Regions from separate parts of the Paenibacillus ilasis genome, predicted to be linked through region 2. Evidence: a T-box and tRNA genes for the amino acid it is inferred to sense, from the RefSeq annotation. Region 2 holds a T-box; the other holds one or more tRNA genes.

Region 1 (9,947 bases), on a different contig from region 2:
ACCGCCGCCTGTCGAGATGTGATTCATCTTGTCGGCAAGGCCGAATTTCTCCGCTGCTGCAGCCGAGTCGCCGCCGCCGATAATCGTGTAAGCTTCCGTATCCGCACAAGCTTGTGCCACTTCACGAGTACCGTTGCTGAACGGAGCGATTTCGAATACACCCATAGGACCGTTCCACACGACAAGTTTGGAGTTCTTGATCACTTCTGCATACTTGGCGCGAGTCTTAGGACCGATGTCAACGCCTTCCCAATCGGCTGGGATGCCGTCGATATCAACGATCTTGGTATTCGCGTCTGCACTGAACTCGTCCGTAACGACGATATCTTCCGGCAGGTAGAAGTTTTTGCCCAGCTCTTTAGCTTTCTCGATAAAACCGAGTGCAACATCAAGCTTCTCTTTATCAAGCAGAGATTGACCAATTTCATGGCCTTGAGCTTTGAAGAACGTGTAAGCAAGTCCACCGCCGATGATGACATTGTCAGCAAGCGTAAGCAGGTTGTCGATCACGTCGATTTTGTCCTTAACCTTCGATCCACCGATGATGGCGGTAAAAGGACGGTCCGGATTCGAAAGGGCTTTGCCGAGAACGGACAGCTCTTTTTCCATCAACAATCCCGATACAGCCGGAAGATGATGAGCGATACCTTCTGTCGAAGCGTGCGCACGGTGAGCAGCACCAAACGCGTCATTCACGAACAGATCGGCCAGTTCAGCGAATTGCTTCGCAAGTTCCGGATCATTCTTCTCTTCACCAGCGTAAAAACGAACATTTTCAAGCACGAGCACATCGCCGTTTTGCAGCTTCTCTACCTGCGCTTTAACCGCTTCTCCTACGGCTTCATCCGCTTTGGCTACCGGTTTGCCGAGCAGCTCGGACAGACGCTGACTTGCCGGAGTCAGGCGCAAAGATTCAACGACCTCACCTTTTGGACGGCCCATGTGGCTGGCCAGGATGACTTTCGCTCCTTGCTCTACCAAATATTTAATGGTCGGCAAAGTCTCGCGAATACGAGTGTCGTCTGTAATTTTACCATCTTCGAGCGGTACATTGAAATCGACGCGGACAAACACCCGTTTGCCGCTTACTTCTACATCACGTACACTTTTCTTGTTCATCTCCACGTTCCTCCTAAGAAAACTATTCTCCTCACCGACAGCATGCAGTTGCTCTCGTTTCTCTCTCTATCGCTAACCAGCGCCCGGATCTTGTCTATTCTTCCCAGTGCTCTGGCATGAAAACAAGGAAAAACCATGAACCAAAGAGGAGACCCGTGAAACGGAACTCCTCTTCGATTGTATGGCTAGATCAATTACAGACCTTTGCTTGCGATGTAAGCAGCGAGGTCAACGACACGGTTGGAGTAGCCCCACTCGTTGTCATACCAAGAAACAACTTTCACCATGTTGTCGCCAACTACCATAGTGGAGAGCGAATCGATCGTGGAAGAAGCTGGGTCGCCATTGTAGTCGCTGGATACAAGCGGCTCTTCGGAGTAGTTCAAGATGCCTTTGAGCGGGCCTTCAGCAGCAGCTTTCAGTGCTCCGTTTACATCTTCAAGCGTTACGTTTTTGGACAGCTCAACTACGAGGTCCGTTACGGAAACGTTCTTTGTAGGTACACGCATTGCCATACCGTTCAATTTGCCTTTCAATTGTGGCAGAACGAGGCTAACCGCTTTAGCAGCACCTGTTGTGGATGGAATGATGTTCTCAGCAGCTGCACGAGCACGACGCAGATCTTTGTGCGGAAGATCAAGCACTTGCTGGTCATTCGTGTAGGAGTGAACTGTAGTCATCATACCTTTAACGATACCGAACTTCTCGTCAAGAACTTTAGCAAAAGGAGCCAAGCAGTTTGTCGTACAAGAAGCGTTGGAGATTACAGTATGGTTAGCTGCATCGTATTTGTCTTCGTTAACGCCCATAACGATCGTGATATCTTCGTCAGTTGCTGGAGCGGAGATGATAACTTTCTTAGCGCCGCCTTTCAAGTGAGCGGAAGCTTTGTCTTTCGCTGTGAAAATACCAGTGGATTCTACAACGATTTCTACGCCATACTCAGCCCAAGGCAATGCTTCTGGGTTACGCTCAGCGAATACTTTCACTTCACGGCCGTTTACAACGAGTGCGCCTTCTTTAGCTTCAACCGTTGCATTAAGTCTGCCGTGAGTTGTGTCATATTTCAAAAGGTGTGCCAGCGTTTTTACATCCGTCAAATCGTTGATTGCCACGATTTCAACTTCGCTGTTGTTCAGCGCAGCGCGGAACACGTTACGTCCAATACGTCCAAAACCGTTAATACCTACTTTAACCATGAGTAGTTCCCTCCATATTTGTAAAATTTATATATTCAAGATTGGCCGTTAAGCCAATCAAGACAACAATAATGAAAAATCAATTGTACGCCCGTGGATTCAAATACCGGCGTCAATCTCCTTCTCGACTTCCAGTGCCGCGGCTTCATCGGTAACGAGAATATCCTCATGTCCGAATTTCAGCACCGCGTGAATCGCCTTGCCCTTGCCTTGACCCCCAGCAATGCCGATGATCGTCTCCGTCCGCATAATATCCTCAAGCCGCAGCCCGAGGGTAAGCATTTTGTGGACAACTTCGCCATCTTCACTAAAGTAGTAGCCGAAGGATTCCGCAATCGCGCCATCGGCCTGCAAGTTCTGAATCGAGTTTTCATCCAGCTTGCGTCTTCTTGCCATTTCCATGGCATCTCCGATGCCGTGAATAATGACTCGGCAGCGCCTGATCACATCCACAATCTCCTGGATATGCTGATCCTGCACCAAAGACTGGTAGGCATCCTCGCTAAGCAGATCCGGTACATGCAGCAATCGGTACTCAGCTCCCACGCGCTTAGCCATCTTAGAGGCAATGGTGTTCGCTTGAATCTCGACACTCTCCCCGAGACCGCCCCGGGCAGGCACAAACCATGTGCTTGTCAGCGGTTCGCCACCAGGCAAAGAGGACATCTGCTCTGCTACTTCGGCAAGCGTGGAGCCGCCTGTTACGGCAATCGTATCTCCATCCTGTACAAAGCTTAGCAGCGTTCTTGCTCCGGCACGGCCAAGCTCGCGTTTGACTTCCGGAGATGACTCACTGTCACCGGGAATAATGACCACTTTACGAAGCCCGTAAGCCTGACGGATCTTCTCTTCCAGTTCAACCAGTCCGAATAACTCATTCATAACCGGTTCCAGTTCCTCCAGCAAGCATATCCCTGAACTGCTGATCCGCATGCCAAGCGTTTCAATCTCGATCAGCCCTTGCGCTTTCAGAAGATCCGTCTCTGCTCTGAGGACACGCTCGGTCATCGAGAGTGATGAAGCCAGTGTTCTTCGGCCAACAATTCCGGACAACTTGATCTGATGAAGGATGGAATACCTTCGTTTAAGAGTGTCCATCAGATCCGGCAGAAGCTGCTCTTGTATTTCTAATAGGTTACGCATGCATTCCACTCCTGCAAACTTCGTCTCGGCTCTCCTCTGCCTGGTCGTAAAATGTCCCAGTCAAACTTTTTAAGTCCCACCCTTATTCTAACCAATAATCAGACCGGTTGCAAGTGTCCGAAAGTATATTTCTCTGCCCCAGGCATTCTTATACATTATGACCAACTACAGGCTTGTCTATATAATAGGAACAAAGTTTTGCCTGCTATTGTATTTTTGAAAAAGATGCGGTATAATCAACTTCGTTGCTAATTTTTTTAGATATCAGAAAGTGTCAACTTCGTGGAGTCAGCTTCCTGATATCGCAAGAAAAACTACTGCTAAATGCGGTTTGTCTTCTTTGAATGTACGTCGATAGACGTTTCTCTTATGCGCCCGTGGTCCAATGGATATGACGTAGGCCTCCGGAGCCTGAGATCGAGGTTCGATTCCTCGCGGGCGCGCCATTTTATCTTTATTCTCTATACTGATTACCCTAAAGTGCCCATGACGGCTCTTTTTTTTACCCAATAGTTTGACTATCTTTGACTTTTTGATTTAAATTGTTTATCATGTGGGTAATACGGTAACAGTATTTATATGAGGTACTTAAGAGGAGGTTTTCCACGTGAGTTTTATACCTATGGTCGTTGAACAAAGCAACCGCGGTGAGCGGGCATACGACATCTATTCCAGATTGCTGAAAGACCGCATTATCTTCCTCGGCTCCGACGTAAATGACGTGGTCGCCAATTCCATCATTGCTCAAATGCTGTTCTTGTCGGCTGAGGATCCTGAGAAGGATATTCATCTTTACATCAACAGTCCTGGCGGTTCCATTACCGCAGGTATGGCGATATTCGATACGATGCAGTTCATCAAGCCGGACGTTTCGACGATCTGTGTCGGCATGGCTGCTTCCATGGGCGCATTCCTGCTCAACGCAGGCGCTAAAGGCAAACGTTACGGTCTGCCTAACAGCGAAATTATGATTCACCAGCCGCTCGGCGGCGCACAAGGTCAAGCCACGGATATTGAGATCCGTGCTCGCCGCATTCTCAAAATGCGCGACAAACTGAACCGCATCCTGTCCGAACGCACGGGCCAACCGCTGGAGCGCATTGAGAAGGATACCGATCGTGACTACTTCATGACGGCTGACGAAGCTAAAGAGTATGGCCTGATCGATCAAGTACTGGAAAATACACCACCGCAAGGACTATAAAAGAAATGAAGCAAAGGGCAGGCGCCGTTATCCGGTGCCTGCCCTTTGTTATCCTCTGGATTCATTGAAAACTTCGAGTACTAAATAGTGAGTGTATCCCCTCCGGTCGCTGTTGAAATCGGGAAACATGAATGAATGGATAAGGAGGTTTCCCGATTTCAAAGGCGAACGCGTTGCTCCTCCAAGGATACTCTCACTTCGGTACGATTTTTTCAATAAAACATAAAGACGGTAAGGGCACTCCCCTCCTAAAAGGCCTCCCTTAACTTGAGGGGAGGGGAATACAGGAAAACCCATTTTCCTCGATAAACACAAAAAATCCCTTGATCGCTGGAAGGGAGAATACACACTCTCCACGTTCCATGATCAAGGGATTTATCGCAATTGGTTCCAGCACAGTGTTACTTCAGGACAGCATCATATATCTCAACAAGCTATGGTATGAAATTAAATGATCACAGTTTACACAAACCGCTTATCATATGCTCTTACTTCCACTCTTTCAGTTTCAGCTCAAACTCCGGAAATCCATAAGCATACGCCGTGTACTCATAAAGCTGGAAGTACAGCACCGCAGCATTATCCTTCACATAAAAATCAGCATCGGCAGGCACGCCCTCAAATCCGCCGAGGTAGCCTCCTTCTTTCTTCATCTTGCTCAGCACCAGGTTGTTCAGCTTCTGCTTGTTCTTGCCCTGCATGTTGATGAAATCGCCCAGCTTCATCTGCTTGCCGTCCTTCAAGGAGAACGTGAAGCTTTTACGGAAGGTCATGCCATGGGCGCCGCCGGTATACGAGTAATCGTACGCCGTAATGCTCAGGATGTCGTTCTGGTTGTAATGGACCACGAAGTCACCACTGAATTCGTATGGGAAACTGGATTCCGACGGCGGGAATTCCTCAGCATTCCCTTCGGCACCGGTGATTACGCCGGACGCATTTTCTTTCAGCACTTTGTTGATCTCGGCTTGAACCTCTGCATTATCGAGTCCGCTGATTACAGGATAGTTCACAACGGCATCCACGCCCTGAATCTTCTTCTTCAGCGCTACCGACTTAATGGTGATGTCATTCTGCTTCTTCTGTGTCATGCTGAGAGTTTTCAAGGAAGGATTCCATTGCCCCTGAACACCCATGTATTCGCTGATCGTTTTGAACGGCACATAGAGACGACCATTCATGATCTGTCCGCCAGGCTCGCCGGCATACGAGCCATTCACCAGAATACCGATTTCAGTTGAATCATATACGATAGCGCTCAGTTTGTTATAACCGTTACCCAGTGTATACGTACGGTTTTTTGCATCATATTTAAGAGGCATCCCCAGGCCGTCCCGCAAAGCGGTTGCCGGCACATAAGTTACCCCGTGCAGCACGAGACCTTTCTGTGACAGGGTCTTGCCATTCCATTTCAGTACGACTTCATTCTTTGAGGATTTTTGGCTGGCGGAAACGGTTGCCTTAGCGGCGCTTGCATCGATGACCTGTCCGCTCAAACCCAGACTGCCAAGCAGGACGCTAGTTGCAATTAATGATGCACATACACGAAATTTAGGATTCATATCAGAATTCCACCTTTGTTAAATTAAGTTTCCGTTAGTTGTTAATCTATTACCCTTAATCATTATAAGGAAAGCTTTCAATGTATTGGTAACAAAGCCAGTGACAATTTTGATTCCAGGCCGTAGGGCCTATATGTTTTCATTATTCTTTCCGTACGCACGCCGCTACACTAAGAAACACACCGAACAAGAGAGCACATGAACCCGCAAGCAGCAGTAATTCACTGCCTTGGACAACGTAAGCAAGAAAAATAAAACCGATGCCAACGAGTGCACTGTGAATACTCAATAACAGCAGATGCAGCGCGCTTTTCCTGAAGAAGTTCAGAAGCAATACCGCTCCAACACCAGCCACGATTCCCGCAATAACCAACAAGCCCATCACATCGCTCAAGCCGCTTTCTCCTTTTCTGATTAAACGCATAGAAACCTCGTTTATGTCATTTGCGTCCTTCCCTTATATATAACAACGAGACGGGCCCCAAAGTTGTGGTTCAATTCGTATAAATCGGCCAATTTTTCCTATTCCGGGTCTTAGGACCTATTCTTCACAAACAAAAAAAGAGCCTGCCCCCAATGGGACAGACTTTTTTATTACAAAAATATGAAAATGTAAGCTATCATTAACGACCGCTCTTCAGCTCGGACCACTGACGATCATAGATTGAGAGCGAGTCACCGACATTATCGAGCCACTCGGTACGGCCCAGCTCTTCATCTGTCAGGTTGATCATCGTATTGGTGCGGTATTCCTCGCTATGGAATTCCATCGCCTTGGTGTTCGGATTGCTGTATCCGATGAATTCATAGTTTTTGGCGCTGACCTCAGGCTCCATCATGAAGTTGATGAATTTCTCGGCCAGCTCTTTATTCTTGGCACCCTTAGGAATCGCGTAGTTATCAGAGAAGATGGTAGCCCCTTCTTCTGGCACGACATACGCCACATCCGGATTCTCAGCTGCAATAAAGGCCGCATCTCCGGACCAGACCGTAGCAATCCAGCCTTCTTCTTGGATCATCTTCTGCTTGATATTATCCGTATCAAACGCGAGCACATTGGGCAGCAAGGTCTTCAGGTCATCCGTACCTGCGGTGATTTCCGCTTCATCCGTACTGCTGTTGGATTTCCCCTGCTTCTTCAGCGCCATGCCGATCATTTCGCGGTTGTCGTCCAGAAGCAGGACTTTCCCCTTGTATTCCGGGTTCCAGAGGTCTTCCCAGCTGTTGATCTCGTCCTTAACATACTTCTTGTTATATGCAATTCCCGTTACACCGGACGTGTAGACAATCGAATATTTATTGCCCGGGTCATAAGAAGGATCTTTGAAAGTATCCGTAAGATTGACGAAGTTCGGGATATTATTCATATCAAGCGGCTCAAGCAGCTCCGATTCAATCATCGTTGTCACCATATAATCGGACGGCTGAATGAGGTCATATCCACTGCCGCCAGCCTTGATTTTAGCCAGCAGGTCTTCATTGTTTGCGTAATTGTCGTAGGTTACCTTCACGTCGAACTTCTCTTCAAAGTCCTTCAGCACCTCGGGATCAAAGTTATCCGCCCAGCTGTAAATGTGAAGCGTCTCCTTATCCGAGCCGCAGCCGGCCAGCAGTCCTACAGACAATACCGCAACCATGCCTGCCGTCAGCAGGCGGGTCCATCTTGATTTTTTCAATTCAATATCTCCTCTCTTTCCGGTTCCATGTTTTATTTCGAAAAAAGCGTTTCTATCGCTTAAATCGGTAATGTTTTATGTTTCTTTTCCCCGCTGCCGCGGTTAAGAATATATTGCGCTAACAGAATCAGCGTGATGCTGACCAGAATGAGCAGCGTACACAGCGCGTTAATCTCTGGCGAGATACCGCGCTTCACCTGAGCGTAAATATAGATCGGCAGCGTCGTTGAGCTTGGACCGGCGACAAAAAAGCTGACCATAAAGTCATCTAATGACAGCGTAAAAGCAATCAAGGCGCCGGAGATAATGCCCGGTGCAATCTGCGGCAGCGTGACGTACCGGAACGTCTGCCAAGGCGTAGCTCCCAAATCCTGCGCCGCTTCACCGAGCTGTTTGCCCATTCCAGACAATCTGGCCGTAACTACAACATATACATAAGACATACTGAAGGTGATATGGGCTATAATCACGGTCGTTTTACCGAGCGGCATATTAAGTTGACTGAACAAAACCAGCAGCGACAGCCCCATAATGATATCCGGGATAATGACCGGCAGATACAGCAGCCCATTCATGCCGCTGCGACCTCTGCGCCCCATACTCCGAAGCGAGAGCGCCGCTGCGGTTCCGAGCAGGGTGGAAACGATCGTCGATATGACCGCCACCGTCAAACTGTTCATCAGCGCTTCCATCACGTGCCGGTTCTCGAACAGCGACACATACCAATCCAACGTAAATCCTTCCCAGTTGCCGCTAAGCCGCGTGTTGTTAAAGGAATAGATGATGATCATGATGATCGGTACATAGATGAAAGCCATCATAAGGAAAGAGTGAATCCCGAGCAGCGGGTGATTCTTCTTCTTCACTTATCTCCCCTCCCCTACGCGTTGATGGCGGGCTTGCATCGCCCGGTTAAAGAGCAGGATCAGCACGAGGGACGTAATCACAAAGATCACCGACAACGCCGCACCAAAGGGCCAGTTACGCGCACCCAGGAACTGCTGCTGAATAATATTACTGATCATGGAGGACTTCGCGCCTCCCAAAATATCCGTAACTACAAACATCCCGGAAGTCGAGACATACACCAGAACCGCTCCCGTCATGATGCCGGATTTACTTTGCGGGAAGGTAATGTGCCGGAATGCCTTCCATCTGGAAGCGCCCAGATCGCTGGCCGCATCCAGCAGACGCTTGTCCATCTGCTCCAGAGCCACGTAAATCGGCAGCACCATGAAGGGGATGAAGTTATAGACCATGCCGAGAAGTACGGCGCCATACGTATACAGCATCTGAATCGGCTCGTCGATCCATCCCATCCACAGCAGCAGACTGTTCACCACGCCTTGCGTCCGGAGCAGGAGAACCCAAGCATAGGTCCGGATCAGAAAGTTAATCCAGAACGGGACCGTGATCAGAATTAATCCCCAGGTTTGGATACGCGGGGAAGCGTTGGCTATATAATAGGCCAAAGGATAGCTGACTAACAAGCAAATCACCGTAGTCAGCAGCGACAATACCAGGGTATCCCAGTAAATTCCCAAATATAAAGGGTCAAAAAAGGTTTTATAGCCTTCGAGACTAAAGGAAAAAACGATATTCCCCAGCGAATCCCGGGAGAGCAGGGAGATGCCGACCACAATCAGCATCGGAACGATCAGGAACAGGGATAACCACAGCAGCACCGGAGTCAACAGGAACCTTGATTTCCTCATGGCCCGATGATCACCTCATCTTTGGTGTTCCAGTTCACCCCGACCCGTTCACCAACCTCCCAAGGATGGTCATCCGAGATATCCAGGGCAATCGTGACCTTCATCGGTTCATCATCCAATTGGACCAGCAGCTTATGAACACTGCCGAGGTACTGCACATCCTCGATCACGCCGCTCTTCCTGGCACCCGATTCCCGCTGCGGAATAAGTTTCTCCGGCCTTACGGCAAAAAGACCCTCTGGCGAGGAGAAGACGTTATTCTCCCCAACAAACGTGGCGGCAAACAGCGTTTGCGGTTTCGCATAGATCTCGCGCGGCGTGCCGATTTG
Region 2 (7,672 bases):
TGGGGAAGATTTGGAGAAGGCCGTCAGCGAGGGATACAAAATTACGTTTAATACCCGCAACGGGTTGAAGATCTGGCTGGAGGAAGCCTTCCGCATCAGCTCGGAATCCGATTTTAGTGTAGGTGAAGGCATTATTGAGGGGCTGAAGCTCCAAGAGGAGCAGGTCGCTCGCTTGAAAGAAGCGTTGGCTGTCAATTGGACCCTGCAGGAAGAGCCGGCAGCAGATGGCGTCCAGGTCAGACTGGCCGTCAGAGGGTTGCAATAATATAAGATAGCCACCGTACGTATTCGCAGGAATAGTATGGTGGCTTTTTTTATAAAATATGATCCGCTAATTCTTCAGAGGGAATTTACATCCGGCTCGGTGTAGGCAGTCCCAGGACCTCCAACGCTTCGCCAAGCGTGTTCTTGAATAAGGAAGTGAGCCATACACGGAACTGGAGCACTTCATCCGCCGATTTCAGAATCGGGCATGCCGAATAAAAATTGTTAAACAAGGAGCACAGCTCATAAGTAAAGTTACAGATGGCGCTTGGAGATAGTTCCCGTCCGGCGGCGTATAGGGTATCATGCCAGGTGCTGATATGGCGAAGCAGCGCATGCTCCGCTTTTTCCATCGCAGGGAACCGGGCAGGCACCGACGGCGTAACACCGGCTTCTTGAGCTTTATTGAGCACGCTGAGTGCACGCGCATAGGAGTAGAGCAGGTATACCCCCGTATTTCCTGATATTTCAGTCGCCTGCTTCAGATCGAACACCACCTCGGTTTGCAGTGCAAAGCGAAGCAGATAGTAACGGATGGAGGCGGCTGCGATCGTATGACTGGATAAACCGTTTTTATCGGAACGGGTGTCTTCGATGAACTTGGCTACTTGGTGGATAAGCTCGGTGATTTTAATTCCGATTCCCTGACGCCCGGACATCGCATAGGACGCTTTCCCATCGGAAGTATCGATTCCGAGATCCGCAGCCGCAGAAGGGCTTAACGAAACGACGCCGTAGCTGACATGACGGAGCTTGTCGGCCTCTTTTTGGAATCCTAGGCTTTCCAGCGCCTGCTTTACCATTGCCTGCGGGTACTGCTGTCTGTAGTCAATGACGTTGATGACTATGTCTGCTTTGCCAAAAGTGAGCTGCTCGCCATGGGTGCTCGTCGTCCAAACCTCGTCTGTGAATTTTTTATATACAAAATCGTTGGAGAGCACACCGTATTTCCACAAATGATAGGCGATGTCTTTGGCAGTGTAGGTCAGTATGCCATTCGAGCGTACCAGCACTTTATCCATGCTGTGGTCTGACTCGGGATCGTCCCCGGCTTCCGCTCCTGTTTGCTTGAGCACCCAACAGCCAGCAAGTTTACCCTCGGTTTCCTGATGGAAGAGGGGCGTGTTCTTCAACAGCTCGAACGCCGACGCCCAGAATCCCTCTCTGACAATGCTGCTCTCCCACACAAGCAGATCATAGTCAATGCCGAACTGCTTCATTTCTTCAAGATGCTCTTTAACGATTCGCTCGGCCACGAGCAGTCCGATCCAGGATAGATTCTGGTTGCCCTCTTCCAGTGCGTGCAGAACCTCGGTCCGATGCTGAACCAGCCCAGGTTCTCTTTCATAGGCCTTATTGGTGCTTGAATAGACGTCCCAGCAGTAATCGCCGAACCGGGCATGTTCCTTGGACAGCGGCGTATGGAGCATCCCGACCACCGTATCTGCCAGTTGATTGCCAAGGTCGTCGATATAATTATGAACCTCCACCTCGTAACCAAGCTTCCTCATCAGCCTGACCAACGTATCCCCGATACAGGAGTTTCTTAGATGGCCGATATGGGCGGATTTGTTCGGATTGATGGAAGTATGCTCAATGACAATCTTCTCGTTTGTTGCCGGAGGCAATTCAAAGCGATGCCCAGCCCAATATTCCCAATCGATACGCAGATTCATAAAACCTGGGGCAACAATCTCCGTAGCATAGACAAGCTGATTGTAGGACGTATCCTGCTCAAGCTCGGCTTGAATCAGCTCGGCAATGTGCAGCGGAGGCTTACGAAGCAGCTTTGCTAGCTGCATCGCAATGTTGGTGGCGTAATCCCCATGCTCCATGCTGGCAGGCTGCTCAACCCGGACTGGAGTGGAATCCGGCAGTTTGGCGCCCGAAGCTTCACACACCTGGTTTACTGCTTGTTGAAGGCTCGAAGTAATCAAATGACTTAACACGTTAAATCCCCCTTTCAAAATAAAAAAACACGTCGGAAAAATCAAAAAAAGCCCTCATCTCCTAAAGAGACGAGGACTTGTGCTCGCGGTACCACTCTTGTTGTTAAACCGATAGGGTTTAACCACCTTTATACGATAACGGTGTAAGCCGGGGCTCCCTACAGCATTTCACTTCGGAAGGCCATCTCCTGGGTCCGCTTCACGGCCGACTTTGTACCGGTTTCCACCCTCCCGGCTCGCTTGGACTAAAGTCAAGTGCAGTTACTCTCCCAATCAACGAAAATAATATCTTCAAGTTTTTTTCATATTATAACCATTCTATTTAGAAAAGCAACCCCCAAATGACTAAACCTTCTCTGCAAAGATTCGCAGGCGCCTGTAATCTGCGTAAAATGCATCCTCATGCCAGAGCGTCGTTTGGGCAGCTTGGCTGATGCGGGCAATTGCTTTGTCCTTCTCGCCGGCCGAGAATCCAGCGAAGAAGAGATCGCCAAAATGTTGCAGCCAATACTTCATACCGTCCTTGCCCTCAGGCAGCTTCGTGGGACGGTCGAAGTGATGGGCGACATGCACCCGGAACCCTTGGGATTCAAGCAGGCTGGCATACTGGCCAAGACTAGGAAAATACCACGGATTCCTGGTGTCGGCATCGATTCCATAATGATCGGCGAACACCGTTTTCAAGGCTTGATAGATTCCGTCGATATTCCCCTTGCCTCCAAATTCCGCGACGAATCGGCCGCCGGGTTTGAGGGCTCCATGGACGGAGCGTACCACGCCTGCAGCATCCTTCATCCAGTGCAGGGCAGCATTGGAGAAGACGGCATCATACGGCGTTTCGGTTTCGAAGTTCTCTCCGTCTCCGGTCAGAAACGAAAGCCCGGGGTATTTGCTTTTTGCGCGTTCAATCATTTCTGCCGAATAATCCATGCCGGTTACGTATGCACCCGAAACGGATATTTCATAAGCCAAATCACCGGTCCCGCAGCCCAGGTCGAGAATCCGTTCTCCGGGTTGAGGCGCAAGAAGCTCTACGACTCCTTTTCCATAAGCCGAGACAAACGATAACTGCCGATCATAATCGTAAGCTTTCCATACTTGCTCTGACATAACAACACCCCTTCACCCATGAATTATCCTCATTGTGACATGTTTATCTTATAATTAGAAATATATAGATGTGATAATATTGATAGGTTTTATCAATAAACGAACAGACAAAAAGCCGCTGAGCAGCGGTTTTATGTAGAACCTTATTTGACGGCAACCAGAAGAGCGCCAACGGCAATGAGTGCAACGCCAGCTGCGTTAATCCAGGATATCTTTTCTCCAAGAAACACAAAGGCAAGAATGACCGCGATGACAACGCTCAACTTATCGATCGGACCTACCTGCGATACTTTGCCGTATTTTAGCGCGAGAAAATAAAACAGCCAGGACAATGCCCCCGCGATGCCGCTGAGCACAATGAAGCTTAATGCTTTCTTCTGAACCAGAATGTCACCGAGTTCCGAGAATTTGCCCTGAACCCCCACGACCCCCAGCAGAAATAGTGCCATGATGACAGAGCGAATGGCCGTTGCCGAGTTGGCATCGATGTTTTGCAGGCCGATTTTTCCGAAAATGGCGACAAGTGCCGCCGTGACCGCAGACAGCAATGCGTATACAAGCCATAATGGCAATGCTGATCTCTCCTTCCTGACAAAGATAAAGTCTCTGATTAATGTACCGGATTCCTTTATAATAGTATAGAGCAATTTTTACGATATCATGAATTCTCAAGGGATAAACGATTTGGAAGGGACTGGATGAAAAATGACGCATTATATAGCGCCTTACGCAGAAGAGTTTCATGATCGGCTGGTGGAATTATGGCTTCATGCCGTATCCCAAACGCACGATTTCCTGACGGAGGAAGATATCGGGTTTTACTATGATATGATGCAAAACGGAGCGCTGAGATCCATGGAGATCTGGGTCTGCTTGAATACGGAACAGGAACCGATTGGATTTATGGGGCTGGATGGCTCCAAAATTGAAATGCTGTTTGTGGATCCCCGCCATCACGGTCAAGGTACGGGAACGACACTGATAAGGCACGCCGAACAGCTGAAGGGGCGGAGGCTGCAAGTCGATGTGAATGAACAGAACCCCAAGGCCCATGCCTTTTATAAAAAATACGGATTTGTGCAAATCGGCCGCTCCGAGCTGGACGGCTCCGGGAAGCCGTTTCCGCTTATTCACATGCAGCTGCCTTATCCATCCGATGAAAAAGGGAGGTGCAGCTAAACTGGAGGAATCAAAGTTTTTTCCGAGTAACTTGTCGTTTCGATATCCTTGGCGCTCCTATCAGAAGAGGGTATTGGACGGGCTTGAGCATCATCTGAAGAATCGCCATCTGCATCTGGTAGCGCCCCCAGGTTCGGGAAAAACCGTTCTGGGACTGGAAGTCATGCTGCGAATAAATCGGCCCACCATTATATTAGCTCCCACGCTCACCATTAAGCAGCAATGGGCAAGCCGCCTCGTGGAACTGTTCCTTGATGAGCAGGACCAGCCCGAATGGATCTCTACTTCACTCAAACGACCGGCCTTGGTAACGATTACGACCTATCAAGCCCTTCACAGTCTGCTAAGTGCGGCAGGCCAGCAGACGTCTGCGAGGAAGAAAAACACGGCGGAGATGGAGTATGTGGTTCAAGCCGGAGATGAGAACCGCGAGTTTTCAGATACGGGCATGGAAGGCTCTGAGGCGGAGCGGGTAGGGAGTGACAGTGACCGCGAGGATGATATCACGGACGGTACCGAGGCACAAGCAGCTCTGGAACTGTTGAAGGAACGGGGATATCATACCGTCATTTTTGACGAGGCGCATCATCTTCGGATGTCTTGGTGGCAAAGTGCCATGCAGCTATGCGAAATGTTGGATCAGCCAACGAAAATCGCGCTTACGGCGACGCCGCCATACGACGTCAATCCGAGGGAATGGCAGCGATATATCGACCTTTGCGGTCCCATAGACGAAGAAATCAGCGTCCCCGAGCTAGTCCGCCATGGGGAGCTTTGCCCGCATCAGGATTACATAAGCTTGACGATGCCTACTCAAGAGGAGGCAGCTAAACTAAAGGAGTTTCGGCTGCAGGCAGCGCAGGTCAGAGACGAGCTGGTGCGGGATCAGTTTCTGGCAGACCAAATCGCCAATCATCCCTGGATTGCACAATCCGAAACGTACATGGAGGAAATTTTGTCCTCGCCGGGATATTACTCCAGCATGGTGTTTTATCTGCGTGCCGCCAATCAGCCGATCTGGAAGGACGCAGTGAAGCTGCTCGGCATGAAAGAGAAGGAAACGCCCGACTTTTCTGAGGAGTGGCTGGAGGAGCTCCTTGGCGGCATCCTGTATAAAGATACACATATAAATGGCGAGCTGCCGGAGTTAAAGACTTTGCAGAAGAGGCTCAGTCGGTTGGGCATGATTGAACGTCGTAGGGTATATATGCGTTCTACACCTGCCTTTGACAAAATGCTGGTCCAAAGTGTCTCTAAATTGCATGGGATCAGCCGTATTCTTGAATTCGAGCGTTCCATTCTGGAAGATAGCTTGCGGATGGTCATCTTGACCGATTATATCCGCAAGGAGGACCTGCCGAAGGATGCAGATGACGAGAAGCCGCTGAATCGGCTCGGCGTTGTCCCTATTTTTGAGTTGATCCGAAGGCAGCTAGCTCAGAAAAGCGGTTCACAGCGCGAGCACGAGCTGCCCATAGGCATTCTGACAGGCTCCTTTGTTGTGCTGCCGGTAGCGGCTATACCTTTGGCTAGGGCTTGCGCCGAACGGCGAGGGCATCGCTTATCGGAGCGACCCCTTGAACACGACAGCCGCTATGTAACGATTGATGTTCGTGATACGAATCGCTCGGCCATTGTCGCAATCATAACGGAAGTGTTTTCCGAGGGAGAAATCCAAGTGCTGATCGGTACAGCGGCTCTTCTGGGTGAGGGTTGGGATGCTCCCGGAATCAATTCCTTGATCATGGCATCGTATGTAGGCTCGTTCATGCTATCTAATCAGATGAGGGGACGGGCGATTCGCGCCCAGCGCGGGAACCCGGATAAGACCGGAGCGATTTGGCATCTGGCATGCGTAGATACAGCCAGGATCGATGGCGGCGAAGATTTGAGCTCGCTTGGGCGAAGATTTCGTTCTCTTGTCGGTTTATCGATCTCGCACCAGACCATAGAGTCGGGCATGGAGCGCATGGGGCTTGACCTTCGGAAAGGGCAAACCGCAGGAAGCATTAACGACTATAACCGCGACACATGGGAGCGAGCGAGGCAGCGGCATCTTCTGAAGGAGCGTTGGGATTCGGCGATTGCCCTTCACAGCTCCATGACGGAAGAACTGACGGCGGATCGAGAGAGTATCCCTAGGCCTGTAGTGTTTGCTCATACGGTGAAAGCCGTCCTCATTTTTGCCGTTGGTTTGGGGCTTGGTACCTTCACCGAGGCGATGACGTCACCGCGTTTGCTTCAATCGGACGCGCCGGTCTGGTTCAACGTGCTAATCCCAGTTGCCGTTGCTTTGCTCGTATCAAGCCCTTGGATATATAAAGCCATCAAAATGCTGGTACGGCATCAGTCGCTGGAGCGGAGTATCCGGGAGGTTGCTCTTGTCGTTTATACGACTCTGTTTGATATGAAGCTGGTCGAATCCGAGCCCAGCATTCACCGGTTGAAAGCGGAGGAAGAGGGGGGAACCGTTGTGTGTTGGCTGAAAGACGGAACCACGCAGGAGAAAACACTCTTTCTGAATTCGCTGCAGCAGGTGCTGGACCCGATCGAGAACCCGCGTTACCTTCTATACCGTGAATCGCGCCGCTGGTTTGTGATCAAACGGGATTACCATGCCGTGCCGGAGGAAATTGGTCGTCGAAAAGAGCATGCCGAGCAGTTTGCCCAATTGTGGCGTAAGCATATCGGTCCGGCCGAACTGGTATACACCCGTACCCCCGAAGGAAGGAAAATACTTCTGACCGCGCGAGGGAAAGCGTTGTCCTCTATTTTCGTGAAGAAATCGGATCGGGTTAGTGCTTGGCGGTAGTACACCGACTGTTTGCAGAAGATGTAGAGCAAGTGGTGAGGGCTGCGTTGCCTTAACGGACTAAGGAGCCGTTAATTGAGGAAAAAACGTTCTTACAGATATGGTAGCGGACCTGAAGGCCGTTATTTACGGAAAAAAAGGGTGATTTGCCTGTAAATTAGCTAAATAACGGCTTTGGTGTCCGTTAAATTCTAAATTGGACCGTTTTTTCTGAAATAACGATCCTATGGTCCGGTAGAGTTTGTGGTGGGATGTTGGGGCACTGCTATGGAGTCATATGCCCGACTGTACCCCAGAAGGGATACGGCCTTACAGGCCGACTGCGAAGTAATGCTACCGAAGCATAGGCTCCGACGAA

The links. A T-box is a leader RNA that pairs with one kind of tRNA and senses whether it is charged. The one in region 2 lies ahead of ACETK5_RS24525 (arginine--tRNA ligase), so its partner is inferred to be a tRNA-Arg.
Region 1: it encodes a tRNA-Arg, which carries the amino acid that the T-box ahead of ACETK5_RS24525 (arginine--tRNA ligase) is inferred to sense. The anticodon was not compared.

The regions. Positions count from the first base shown of each region.
Region 1 is NZ_JBHDJG010000002.1:61,565-71,511, reverse strand. Features, by position in the region: gene ACETK5_RS20605 (phosphoglycerate kinase) at 1-1,119, opposite strand, end outside; gene gap (type I glyceraldehyde-3-phosphate dehydrogenase) at 1,314-2,318, opposite strand; gene ACETK5_RS20595 (sugar-binding transcriptional regulator) at 2,418-3,461, opposite strand; tRNA gene ACETK5_RS20590 (tRNA-Arg) at 3,833-3,907, shown strand; gene clpP (ATP-dependent Clp endopeptidase proteolytic subunit ClpP) at 4,069-4,665, shown strand; gene ACETK5_RS20580 (PdaC/SigV domain-containing protein) at 5,154-6,227, opposite strand; gene ACETK5_RS20575 (hypothetical protein) at 6,370-6,612, opposite strand; gene ACETK5_RS20570 (ABC transporter substrate-binding protein) at 6,851-7,903, opposite strand; gene ACETK5_RS20565 (ABC transporter permease) at 7,963-8,769, opposite strand; gene ACETK5_RS20560 (ABC transporter permease) at 8,770-9,618, opposite strand; gene ACETK5_RS20555 (ABC transporter ATP-binding protein) at 9,615-9,947, opposite strand, start outside.
Region 2 is NZ_JBHDJG010000003.1:56,676-64,347, reverse strand. Features, by position in the region: gene ACETK5_RS24530 (hypothetical protein) at 1-265, shown strand, start outside; gene ACETK5_RS24525 (arginine--tRNA ligase) at 351-2,213, opposite strand; T-box leader at 2,276-2,499, opposite strand; gene ACETK5_RS24520 (class I SAM-dependent methyltransferase) at 2,559-3,323, opposite strand; gene ACETK5_RS24515 (EamA family transporter) at 3,467-3,895, opposite strand; gene ACETK5_RS24510 (acetyltransferase) at 4,029-4,502, shown strand; gene ACETK5_RS24505 (DEAD/DEAH box helicase family protein) at 4,534-7,314, shown strand.